DNA from 3 places in the Paenibacillus sp. M2 genome. Region 3 is predicted to be linked to each of the others. Evidence: a T-box and tRNA genes for the amino acid it is inferred to sense, from the RefSeq annotation. Region 3 holds a T-box; the other regions hold tRNA genes.

Region 1 (4,269 bases), 180 kb from region 3:
AGATCTCTTATCGTACCTCCTCCATCAATCCATTCAATCATATTCTCTTTGTAGCCAATAATATCTCGCTCCAATTCTATAAATAAATCTATATCCTTAATATCAAGTATCATTTGATCAAAAACTTTATTTATAACTTCTTTTGTTTCACTCTTTCTTACAGATTCCCCAGTTATCGCAAAAGCATTATCATGGATTAATTGTCTTATTTCCTCTACTTCTTCAGAGCCCAAATATAGAATAAGATTATCTCCAATTTTTTGACATTTTTCCATCAGAAGTCCAATTAACCATTGAATATTATCTACTTCAACTCTGACCCCAGGCTCAATATTTTTTCCCAGTTCATCTAATAGAAATCCGACATATTCACGAGTTTGAAGTAAATCTAACCTTTTGCGAATATGAAATCTTGATAGTAATTCAGTAAGTTTTTCACCACACAACGATTCATAAGTTAAGAGTGAATTATCATGCTTATCGTAAAATTCTTCAGATAGACGTCTCAGTAAATGATCATCCTCAGGAACGGAAAGGTTATAACTATAATTTTTGGTATAAGGTGTAACATTTGCTTCCTTTGAAGGTGTGACAACAAAACTAGTTAGTAATTCAAACTGTGTTTGAAACTCTTTGTTCGGAAAGTATTTTGCTTTCATTAAAAGCTTATCTAACCAGCTATCCGGTCTTCTATATTTAAATCCATCTTCCTCTTTAAAAGACCTGCTGTAGATTCCAGTTTCACTTGTCTTTAGATCAGTTTGGGCACTTGTTTTCACTTGAATAAAACGTATAAGATTATCTTTTCCAACTATAACATCTTCGTGCAGTTCCATCGAAACAAAGTCCCACGTACCCTTCATTACTTCAATCATGTATTCAATGGTTACTAAAAATTGATAGTAAAAACCTGCCAGTGCAACTCTACCACCTATTTCTTCTGGTTCATTAATTAATAATAATTCCTGAACTAAGTCCTTAGGATTATTTTCTACTCTCTTAATCAGAAGATTCTTCTCAGGCTCCCTTTCTGAGTTTTCTGACAAAACTGAAACAACTAGACTTTTAAGCATATTCCCCTGCCAACCACCCTTCATTAAGCCCTTTTCTTTTTTGATTTTTTTCAATTGCAGAATCGCTAATCAACCACCTTGCTCATATCTTCTTTTAACTTAACCATGCTTAGGTCTTCAATGCTTCAAACTCATTTTCAACCTTATGAATCAAAGCGCCTTTTTTTCATATAAAACCCATTATGTAAATTATTTAAAATTCACCAATAAAAATCAATATATCTACCTTCCAAAGAAATGACATTATTATATCTAGTTCTACACTTTCCTTAATTATCCTCCAAACTCCCATCAATTATAATTTCATATTTCTTTGAAAGTTCACTTTGTATAATAACCAAACTAATTCTTCTAACGTTTTAAACTCCATAAAATTCTACTTTCATTTATAATTTTTTATTGTATTTTCATTTTTCTTTTCCCATCCCTTATTCTCTCAGTCTTTTCAAAGCCAGAGGAGAAACAACAGCAGGGTATAAGATTCACCTGAGAAACTGCATAAAACCTAAAAAATCTAGAAAGTACGTGAACAGATTAAAAAATCTGCAAAGAAATTCGTTTAGATCTGTTACACTAACCCCAATATTAAAATAGATAATAAGAACGAATCTAATGAACTGGTAAAAGCGGATTCAATATGCAGCAGCTATTCTAAAAATCCGACATTTATTCACACTTAAAATACAACTCTGAAGCAACTCCAGCAACAATTTATTATTCTTATCTTTTAATACAAAATAAAAAATACAAAAAAAAGACGTATGACTCTCAATATTTCATAAGAGTCATACGTCCTTCATTTCGTTCTCTTTTTCAAGAAAACCTTTTAAATGCAATATGCCGAGGACCGGGATCGAACCGGTACGGTAGTCACCTACCGCAGGATTTTAAGTCCTGTGCGTCTGCCAATTCCGCCACCCCGGCAGGATTATGTATTTCTTGGCGACAAGAAATATCTTACCATGAACTAATTAACTTTGCAACACTTTTTATAAAATAATCTAACTATATAAGTTTAACTAATGATTTACACGATAACGGAGAGGACAAAAAAAACTGAAAAGCGAAGCGTTCGCCTAAAAGCTTTCTGAAAGACTTATATAAATGAAACAGGCACTGCAAGCGTCAGCTCACAGTGCCTAGAAAGTCCGAGTTGCGGTCCCGGACTTCCGGTAAACCAATCTATATTAAGGGAGGTGTGAGATAAGAATACCTCCCCAACATTAAAGAAACCTAAAATCAGCCTTAAATTAAACTAAAAAAGTAAAATCGGGCGAACACGAGCTGCCTCTTCCTCACTGCACTCCACGATAACCAAGATATGGTCCTTTAACAGCCAATCTTCATAATACCGTGCGTCTTCTTCCGAGATCCCCGCTTCAGTCAGTGTAAGCACCAAATCATCGGTCTCACTCCCGATCTCATTGCCAGCGAGTCTACGGACTGCTTTTCCGATCGACATCGTCTGATCCATTCGCTTCCCCAGACCAGCCAATATGCCTTTCAGAGCGCCAAAGGCACCATCCGTTCCGGCACCCTTCAAAGGTTTGGGCAGCCCCGTCTTTTCGCTCACCAGCTCCAGATTAAGCTGCTCCTTCGCCACCGCTCCCAAGTATTTTTCCTTGATGCCTTCCTCTTTCACCTGATTCAGCATCAATATAGCCTCGTTCTCCGTACGGGCCAGCCCAATCATCAATTGTGTCATTCCGTTCCCCTCCTTTTACCCTAATATAACCCCGTAATGCCTATTCAAAAACGGATCATCCATAGCTAAGACAAATCACCTAGAAGAATGTTGATTTCTCTTCTGGAAATCTATACCTAGTTCTGATAGACTAGATAAAGAAGACAAATTAACCATTGAAAAAATTGACATATGTATTTAACATCTCATAATCAGGAGCAATGACTTATGAAAAAAGAGGTAGAAATTGCCATCCGGCGCAAACAACAGATCATGGTTCGTAATACAAGCGGTCAGACGGTAACCGGATTTCCCGAGCGTACCGCTGATTCATCCATTCTCTCCTTACGTACGGTTCACGGCAGTCTGTGGATACCGTTTGATGAGGTTGAACATGTTACGCGTCTGTTAAGCATACGGTCTCATCATTTAAGCGGAATGCAACTCGTTTAGCCGGATATGTAATCCTTGAAACTCCAGTTCCCGTATAGATACGTTAACTAGATCTATTTATGCCAGCACTTTATACCAAAAAACCAGACGCATGCACGTCTGGTTTTTCTCTTCTTGTTACTTCACTACAAACTTCACTCGTGTTCCATCCGGATATGTACTTAACTGATTCCCTACCCATGAACCTGCACCACGATTATCTTTCGGGGTAATGTACTGGATATCTGCACCTGTTCCTCCTTCAGCACACATCGCCATAGGCCACTCGTCACGATCCTTACCTTTTTTGACCGGAACACCTTTAAGGGATAAATCCCGATTGCCTTCCGCTCCATTACGATCAATGGTGCATACATCCGAATGCCCTGCCTTGATAGCAGCTTTAATATGTTTGGCTGTTTCGGGATAACGCTCTGAAGGGAACGTAATGGTGTGGTCCACACTCTTATTAGCCCCTCCGAATGGATTAGGTATCTCCTCCGGCCATTCTCCCCCTGCCCAGGCGTAGAGGGCTACCAGCAGCATCGCTACCAGTGTCAGTACCTGCTTTTTGAAGCCTTGTTTACCTTTTCGTTTTCGTCCTGTGCGTCTCTTACTCATGCTGTGTCTCCCCCATTCAACACTTACATTATAACAGAACGCCCGTTCGTAAAACAATTCAATACAATAAAAAAACAGCCGAGACCACCCGGCTGTCCTGCTTGATTATTATCCTACATTGGGAATGGCCTGTTGGCGCAGCAAGGGCAGTGTCACCTCAAACTGTGTACCTTTCCCTTCTGTACTTTCCACCGAAATCTGACCATTCATCAGTTCCAGCAGTTCTTTGCAGATGGTCAGACCAAGACCGCTTCCGCCAAATCGGCGCGCATGGGAGATGTCGGTCTGGGTAAATGCATCAAACAATTGTTCGATCTGATGCTGAGGAATGCCAATTCCCGTATCACGCACAGAGAATACCAATACAACGGTATCCATCAGTTGATGCCTCACATCCACCTGTAACTGCACTTCACCTTGTTCTGTGAACTTGATCGCATTACTCAGCAAATTATCCAG
Region 2 (4,269 bases), 3.6 Mb from region 3:
TTTCGAAGTCCATGAACGACAGATCTGTAAATAACGACAGGTCAGATTCAGGCTGTTCTCGAAAATAAACACGTTACCTACGCTGCCCTGCGGCAAAAACCATTTTTGAGCTGCAGCTGTATTCATGCGAATGACATGTTCTACTCCGATTCTACGGAGTCTGCGCTCTTCCCCTGCACTGTTGGTTAGAACGGCAAACGGCATTTTTTTGTACATCAGCAATTTAATAAATTTGCGTCCTGCTTCATTTGGAGCAGTCACTAAAATCATCTCAGTATCCATCATTCGTTCCTCCCTTGGCGTGAAAAGACAACAAAAAAGAAGCGTGGGGGACCAAGGCCTCCCGAACGCTTCTTAAATAACCCATGGCGAAAACACCATGAACCAGCGTACGGCTTGTTGCCTCTCCCTTTAACGCTTACGAGGTTAGCTGACGGATTCGGGCGCGAGAGTCGCCCTATTTCCGGCTGTCACCGGAAAATTCACCCCATGAATGCCCACTGTCCTGGACAGCGCATTCCGTTGGTTCCCCCGTTTCCCATTCATCAATGAATGGAAACTCAGCGATTAAAACATCGTTCGTATATCTTAAGGTAAGATCGAACGATATTATCGTTTGTTTCGTTTTTCAAGTACAATTTAGTTTAAATTGAAATTACGTTATGAATCATACACCCCCGCCATGACGGTGTAAAGTCCTTACAGATCACCAAATCGGCAGATTTTTGCCAATACTCGTTTATAATAACGCTTACAATAAGGTTATACTCTATCCACCTCTTCAAGGCTATCTAATTCTCACTCTGACGAAAATCACTTCGCAATTCATTCACGTATTCTGCACAACTTGCCTGTTTTGATGCTTTTAACACCACATTAGTTTTGCAATATTTAATTGTAGCCAATATAATAGAAGATATAAGAGTAAATAAATGGAGGCGATTTAGATGACAGTCTACGATTACAAAGTGAATACCCTTCGCGGTCAAGAAGTTGAAATGTCCGACTACCGTGACAAAGTGCTCCTGATTGTGAATACGGCAAGCTCATGCGGCCTTACTCCTCAATTCAAAGGTCTGCAAGAACTGCAAGACAAGTTTCAAGATGCTCCATTTGAAGTTCTTGGTTTCCCAAGCAACCAGTTTGCACAGGAAAAAGGATCTTCCGACGATATTGCCGAGTTCTGTCAGATGAATTATGGCGTAAGCTTCCCAATGTTTGAGAAAATTGATGTGAACGGCTCAAGCGCTCACCCTCTTTTCCAACACCTTAGCACAGAAGCTCCTGGCCTGCTCGGCTCCAAAGCAATCAAATGGAACTTCACCAAATTCCTTGTGGATCAGAACGGACAGGTACTGAAACGTTATGCTCCCAAAACAACACCGGACAAGATTGAAGAAGATATCAAGAACTTACTTCAAAAATAATACACAGGCCACCCGTAGCCGTAAGGTAGAGCACCATTGCCTCGGTAATGGATGGCTTTTTTCCTCAACCCAGATGTCATACTGTTCGAAAAAGACAAAAAAAGAAGCTCTCCAATAACGGAAAGCTTCTTCTTCATCGTTCATATGATGCGGTCGAGAGGACTCGAACCTCCACGGGCATACGCCCACTACCCCCTCAAGATAGCGTGTCTGCCATTCCACCACGACCGCATGTCGTAAATAATCGGCAACAGAATTGATTATACCGGGTTCAGAACTAAAAGTAAAGTATTTTTAAATACTACTTTTTCAGCTAGGCATTTTCATCAAAAATCGCATAATCTCGTCATCTTTACCCATGAACTGCATATTATTAGATTTGATCTCCTCTTTTTCGGTAAGAGCCGATCTTGTTGATTCATTTATATATAGTCCTTCCTTCTATATAGTTCTCCCTGCACTCCACCACATAAATAACACAATAAGTTATATAAAATAACACAAATATTAAATTACAGATTTAATCCATTAAATTTCACGGATACCATTGACAAAAAGCGGACATTTATGGGAAAATAACTATCATATAATTCGGATTTATAAACATAAAGCAAACAAAAAGGATTATAAATGTCACTATAAGTGACATTTAACGAACACAGGAGGCGAATGATTGTGAACCGTGGGAATAAGCTGCTCGATTATGTCAACCTGCTTGATTCCTCTATTCAGGTTGGAGGGTTCACCCATTCCTTCGGCATGGATATCCATATCAGGGAGGGTACCATTCGTAATGCTGAAGATCTCGAATCATTCATGCGTTGTCAGTTGCATCCCAGCATCGTTCGTCTTGAAGGTATGGCCATCAAAGGCATCTATACCGCAGCAGATCACAAAGATACATGGCGGATAGCTCTAATCGACAAGCTCGTCCATGTTCAGCGAACCCCTGGAGATCTCAGAGAACAAGCTGCCGCCATGGGTAAACGATTGATCAGACTTGCACGTGCTCTGCACCCCTGGATTGAATTCAGCCAGCTCGAACAGATCTGTGCCAAATACGATTCGGTTGGCTGCCTCTCCACTGTTCACGCCTGGATTAATCACCACCTCGACATCCCGGTCGAGGAGGCGGTCCTTGGTTACCTGCATTCAGCCATGAATGCCTGCATAACCGAAGCCTCCAAAGTCATTCCCCTGGACAACGATACAACCAAGGATCTGATGGTCCGCCTGGCCACAGATCTGGAGAATGAATGGAAGACCGTCAGCGCCTCGGCTGCGGATGGACTGGCACAGCCAACCTCGATGTCCATGAAATCGTTTTTCCCCAGTTTCCATATGCTTGGAGCTGGACTTCATGCCTACAGGGCCTAATCCTCTTCCTCCTCATACCTGCTCCCCTTCATTCAGACAAACTAAAAAACACGCGGCAACCTCCTTGCCGACGTGTTTTTTGTCATTTCATTTGTTTTATTTACGTATTTACGCCATTTATCATCACAAAATACACTTTTTTCCGTCTTTTTTAATTGTTAGATGACGAATTTGCGTATATAATGAAACATACAGCTCGCATTTCTATATATTCTACATGATGAAAGGGCGGCTGAATACTACATTCTAACCAGGGGTGAACCCTTTTGAACAAGAAAAAACCAGTTACTCCGTTCGGATGGGCCATCAAACGACGGCTAACCGAACTTCAAGTGGACCAGAAGACCTTTTGTGAACAGCATGGCATCCCACCCTATCGTTTATCCAATCTTATTCACGGCACACGCAAAGCAACCCGATTCAGGCACCTGGTCGCTGATATTTTGGATATTCCAGATGAACTGAGATAAGATTTCTGCCAAAGGAGGGTCTCATCCATGAGACATGTTACATCCGATCTGGAGAGGCTGTCGTTCCAGTCCATACGTCACCAACTCATCATCGTTGATCACAATTGGATTATCCAAAGTTGTAACCGTGCCTGGCAACAGGGACTTGGTCAATGCTCACCTAACCCGGATATACACAGTAGTTATAGACATTACCTGCATCTGACGGAAGCCTGGGCAAAACGAGGCAAGAACGCTAACATGGCACTTGTCGCACAGAATTTGAAAGAACGCGGAATACCCTTTAATCGAAATCATACATATGACATCTGCGTGTATACTGTATACAACGAAAAGAGGTGGTTTCGTGTAGAACTCACCCCTCTATCTTATGCAAATTCAATTCTGGATACCAATCTCGCTTTGATTGCACACATGGATATTACCGAACAGAGAAAGACAGAACACCAATTGAAGAAGGCATTGTCTGAAGTGCGCACATTGCGCGGACTGCTGCCTATTTGCGCCGTCTGCAAACAAATCAAGGACGAAGAGGAACATTGGAACTCCGTTGAGAGTTATCTGGAGAAGCATACCCACGCCGAATTCACCCATGACATCTGTCCGGAATGCATCCGGCGGTTATATCCCAAATACTCGAATATCCTGGACAAGCGTTCCTGAAACCTTTCTCCACTCGCCGACTAACTACAACTATACGGAGAGATGATGTTCAAACTGCGACATATCCAGTTCTTGCGGTGTCCCGTGCAGGGTTATGGTTCCTTTGTCCATGATATAGATGTAATCTGCGGCACTTCGTACAAAATCGATACTCTGCTCTACCAGCAAAACCGAGAGGTTCCCCTTTGCCTTGAGCTGCAAAATAACCTGCCGAATGTCCTCCACGATAGAAGGCTGGATGCCTTCTGTCGGCTCATCAAGTAGCAACAACCCCGGACGCGAAGCCAATGCCCGGGCGAATGCCAACTGTTGCTGCTGTCCACCACTCAGAT
Region 3 (4,269 bases):
AAATTTGCCTATGTGTATGATGAATTAATGGAAGATATGCCTTATCCGGACTGGATAAGGTTTGCAAGAACAGCATGGGAAAAGCATGGAATGCCCAAAAGTGTCGCTGAACTTGGCTGTGGAACGGGCTCCATTACGATCCCGCTCGTGAACTCCGGTTTCGAAGTTACAGGCATTGATCTCTCAGCAGATATGCTGTCGGTTGCACGCAGCAAGATGGAGGCTACGCCTCAAGGTCATCGTTTGTATCGGGAAGGCAGTGTCCGTTGGGTGCAGCAGGATATGCGGGAATGGCGAGTTCCGGAACCTGTGGATTCGGTGATATCTTTCTGTGATTGTGTCAATTATTTGCTTGAACAAGAAGATGTCATTCGTACATTCCAGCGCACATATGAGATGCTGAAGCCTGATGGAACGTTCCTGTTTGATGTGCATCATCCCAATACCCTTATTCGTTATGATGAGGAGCAGCCTTTTGTACTGGATGAGCGCTCCGTGTCGTATATTTGGACTTGTGATCTGGATCAGGATCGCTGTGAGATCGAACATCATCTCAGTATTTTTTCGCGTGTGGATGATGGTAGCAAGGATATGTATCAACGGTTTGAAGAAGTTCATGTCCAGCGTGCATATAATCCGGACTGGATGAAGCTGGAGTTATCCAAGGCAGGTTTTAGAGACGTGAAGGTATATGCGGATTTTGAATGGAAAGAGGCCAAAGACAGCGCTCAGCGCTTGTTCTACGTTGCTGTGAAGTAAGAACGAAAGATGACAACTGTCCTTATGTATGGTGCATAAGGGCAGTTTTTTTGTTTGATTTTCCATGGAGAGTGAATAGCAATATTCTTAAATAGGGTAAAGGAGTACAAGAAAAGACATAACGACGTGACAAAAAGTATTGCCAGTTAAAGTAAAGGAGGCGATAATAGTCGGATAGAAAGCGTTTTCTGAGAAAATAAATCAATTGTCAATGTGAGGTGTGAAAATGGAAAGTACATATAAAACAAGACTTACGTCAGAACAGTTGAATGCCATAATAGAGCAGCATTTCTCTGCAGGTATACAGGACTACAAGGAAATGGTGGATGGCTGGGCCAATCATGCATATCTCATTACACTGAGTGACGCACAGCGAGTGGTACTCAAGATTGCTCCATCGGCTTCGACAAATCTGATGCGCTGTGAGCAGGATCTCATGATTGCCGAGGTTGAGGCACTACGCCTCATTACGGAGCTACAGGATGTTCCCGTACCCCAAGTGCTGGCTTATGATGATTCGTTAACCAAGGCTTCAGCGCGTTATTTTATCATGGAGTACATGTCTGGAACACCCTATAATCAGGTCAAGGATCAGTATTCTGCGGAAGAGCAGGAGACCATTGAACAACAACTCGGTTGGTACAATCGTCGAATTAATGAAATCAAGGGTGAGAAGTTTGGATATTTCTCGGAGCAAAAACAGCGTTATTCCACATGGAAAGAAGCATTTATGAATTTGATGGATGACATTCTTACCGATGGTGAAGAAGCCGGAATTACATTTTCGATCGATTACCCTGAATTGAGACGCTTGATTGAAGAAAAATCAAATGTGCTGGATGATGTCAAAGAACCTGTGCTTGTGAGTTGGGATCTGTGGGATGGCAATGTTTTAGTAGACAAAGGTCGTATCACAGCGATTATTGATTTTGAACGTTCACTATGGGCAGATCCTCTGATGGAGCATTATTTCAGTCATTTTAACTATACGCCTGGTTTTGTGAAAGGGTATGGGCATGCGATTACGACTGAAAGTGAGCTGAAAAGAAGAAGCCTCTATGACTTGTACTTTGATCTGGTGCTACGCATTGAGTGCGCTTATCGTCAATATGATAATCAGGAACATGTGAATTGGACCATTCATAATCTGGAGGAAGGCATTGAGCGTTTTCGGTTATCCTGAACAGCAACCAGCGTTATGAACGGTACGAACCTTAGACTTCAAGATGGCGATTATAACGTGTAATATTGACTTTGGGCTTGCTTTTTTATATAATGGTCCCGATATTGTATACATATTTCGATGATAAGGATCAGTAGTAATTCCTGTACATAACAGAGAGCCGGCGGTTGGTGCAAGCCGGTTGACAGTGATTTGCGAACTCGCCTTGGAGAAATGCGGTGATTACACCATTCTGTTTAACCTGCTTGTATAAAGCTTGGGTTCAGGAATGGAAATCCGCATCGGTTAACCGCCGTTACAGGTCCAAAGGGAGTGGATGACGAAGCACGTTCGTCCGCTAACTAGGGTGGTACCACGGGAATTCAACCTCTCGTCCCTAGCGCTGCAAACGCTACGGGATGCTGAGGTTTTTTTGTTGCAATTAAAGCTAAAGCGAATAACCTGAAGGAGGAACAATAGATGAGTGAGAATAACCAGCCGAAACACGGCTATCAGCCACAAGTTATGGAAAAAAGTTGGCAGCAATACTGGGATGCAAATAAAACGTTTAAAACGGGTGAGGACCCTGCTAAACCGAAATTTTATGCACTGGATATGTTCCCTTATCCATCCGGTTCAGGTCTGCACGTAGGCCACCCGGAAGGATATACGGCAACGGATATCGTTTCCCGTTACAAACGTATGCGCGGTTACAATGTATTGCACCCAATGGGTTGGGACGCTTTCGGTCTGCCTGCTGAGCAGCATGCACTGGATACAGGTGAACATCCACGAGATATTACATTCCGTAATATTGACAATTTCCGTCGCCAGATCAAATCGCTTGGTTTCTCCTATGACTGGGATCGTGAGATCAGCACAACGGACCCTGAATATTATAAATGGACACAATGGATCTTTATCCAGCTGTACAATAAAGGCCTGGCTTATGTGGATGAAGTTGCAGTTAACTGGTGTGAAGCCCTTGGAACGGTACTTGCTAATGAAGAAGTTATTGATGGCAAGAGTGAACGTGGTGGACATCCGGTTGTACGCAAACCGATGCGTCAATGGGTTCTGAGAATTACCGAGTATGCAGAGCGTCTGCTGGAAGACCTGGAAGAGCTGGATTGGTCTGAAAGCATCAAGGATATGCAGCGCAACTGGATCGGTAAATCGACAGGTGCGGAAGTTGTATTTGCCATTGAGGGTCGCGAGGAAGTCATCAAGGTGTTCACTACCCGTGCGGACACATTGTTCGGTGCGAGCTTTGCAGTACTTGCTCCTGAACATGAACTGGTAGAAGTAATTACAACCGATGACCAACGTGAGGCGATTCAGTCTTATCAGGAGCAGGCTTCTCGTAAAAGTGATCTGGAACGTACAGATTTGGCCAAAGACAAAACAGGTGTTTTCACTGGCGCTTATGCAATCAATCCCGTTAACGGTGCAAAACTGCCGATCTGGATTGCTGATTACGTTCTTGCAGGTTACGGTACAGGTGCGGTTATGGCTGTTCCGGGTCATGATGCACGTGACTGGGAATTTGCGAAGCAGTTTGGTCTGGATATCATCGAAGTTATTCAAGGTGGAGATGTTACACAAGAGGCTTATTCCGGTGATGGCGCGCATGTGAATTCCGATTTCTTGAACGGACTGAATAATGAAGAAGCGGTTGCCAAGATGATTGCTTGGTTGGAAGAGAACGGTAAAGGACAAGGGAAAGTAACCTATCGTCTGCGTGATTGGCTGTTCAGCCGTCAGCGTTACTGGGGTGAGCCAATCCCGATTCTGCATCTGGAAGACGGAACGATGAAGACCGTACCGGAGGATCAACTTCCACTGCTGCTGCCTGATATCGACCAGATCAAACCTTCGGGTACAGGAGAATCACCACTGGCGAATGTTACGGAGTGGGTGAATACGGTAGATCCGGAAACGGGAATGAAGGCACGTCGCGAGACCAACACCATGCCACAATGGGCGGGTAGCTGCTGGTATTACCTGCGCTTTATCGATCCGCACAATGACAAGGAACTGATCTCCAAGGAGAAACAGCAGCAGTGGCTGCCAGTTGACCTGTACATTGGCGGAGCAGAGCACGCGGTACTTCACTTGCTGTACGCTCGTTTCTGGCACAAAGTGCTGTATGATCTGGGTGTTGTGGAGACCAAAGAACCTTTCCACAAACTGGTGAACCAAGGTATGATCCTGGGTACTAATAATGAGAAAATGAGTAAATCCCGTGGTAATGTCATTAACCCGGATGAAATCGTGAATGAATTCGGTGCAGATACATTGCGTCTGTACGAGATGTTCATGGGACCATTGGAAGCGACCAAACCGTG

The links. A T-box is a leader RNA that pairs with one kind of tRNA and senses whether it is charged. The one in region 3 lies ahead of leuS (leucine--tRNA ligase), so its partner is inferred to be a tRNA-Leu.
Region 1: it encodes a tRNA-Leu, which carries the amino acid that the T-box ahead of leuS (leucine--tRNA ligase) is inferred to sense. The anticodon was not compared.
Region 2: it encodes a tRNA-Leu, which carries the amino acid that the T-box ahead of leuS (leucine--tRNA ligase) is inferred to sense. The anticodon was not compared.

What each region holds. Positions count from the first base shown of each region.
Region 1 covers NZ_CP169648.1:5,058,300-5,062,568, forward strand. The annotation lists gene ACETMN_RS23420 (dsDNA nuclease domain-containing protein) at 1-1,127, opposite strand, end outside; tRNA gene ACETMN_RS23425 (tRNA-Leu) at 1,912-1,997, opposite strand; gene ACETMN_RS23430 (hypothetical protein) at 2,329-2,778, opposite strand; gene ACETMN_RS23435 (hypothetical protein) at 2,986-3,210, shown strand; gene ACETMN_RS23440 (NucA/NucB deoxyribonuclease domain-containing protein) at 3,328-3,810, opposite strand; gene ACETMN_RS23445 (sensor histidine kinase) at 3,919-4,269, opposite strand, start outside.
Region 2 covers NZ_CP169648.1:1,625,359-1,629,627, reverse strand. The annotation lists gene ACETMN_RS07310 (hypothetical protein) at 1-282, opposite strand, end outside; cyclic di-AMP (ydaO/yuaA leader) riboswitch at 401-576, opposite strand; gene ACETMN_RS07305 (glutathione peroxidase) at 948-1,427, shown strand; tRNA gene ACETMN_RS07300 (tRNA-Leu) at 1,576-1,658, opposite strand; gene ACETMN_RS07295 (urease accessory protein UreF) at 2,103-2,804, shown strand; gene ACETMN_RS07290 (hypothetical protein) at 3,071-3,274, shown strand; gene ACETMN_RS07285 (hypothetical protein) at 3,302-3,937, shown strand; gene urtE (urea ABC transporter ATP-binding subunit UrtE) at 3,968-4,269, opposite strand, start outside.
Region 3 covers NZ_CP169648.1:5,237,352-5,241,620, reverse strand. The annotation lists gene ACETMN_RS24225 (class I SAM-dependent DNA methyltransferase) at 1-759, shown strand, start outside; gene ACETMN_RS24220 (phosphotransferase family protein) at 986-1,942, shown strand; T-box leader at 2,054-2,323, shown strand; gene leuS (leucine--tRNA ligase) at 2,402-4,269, shown strand, end outside.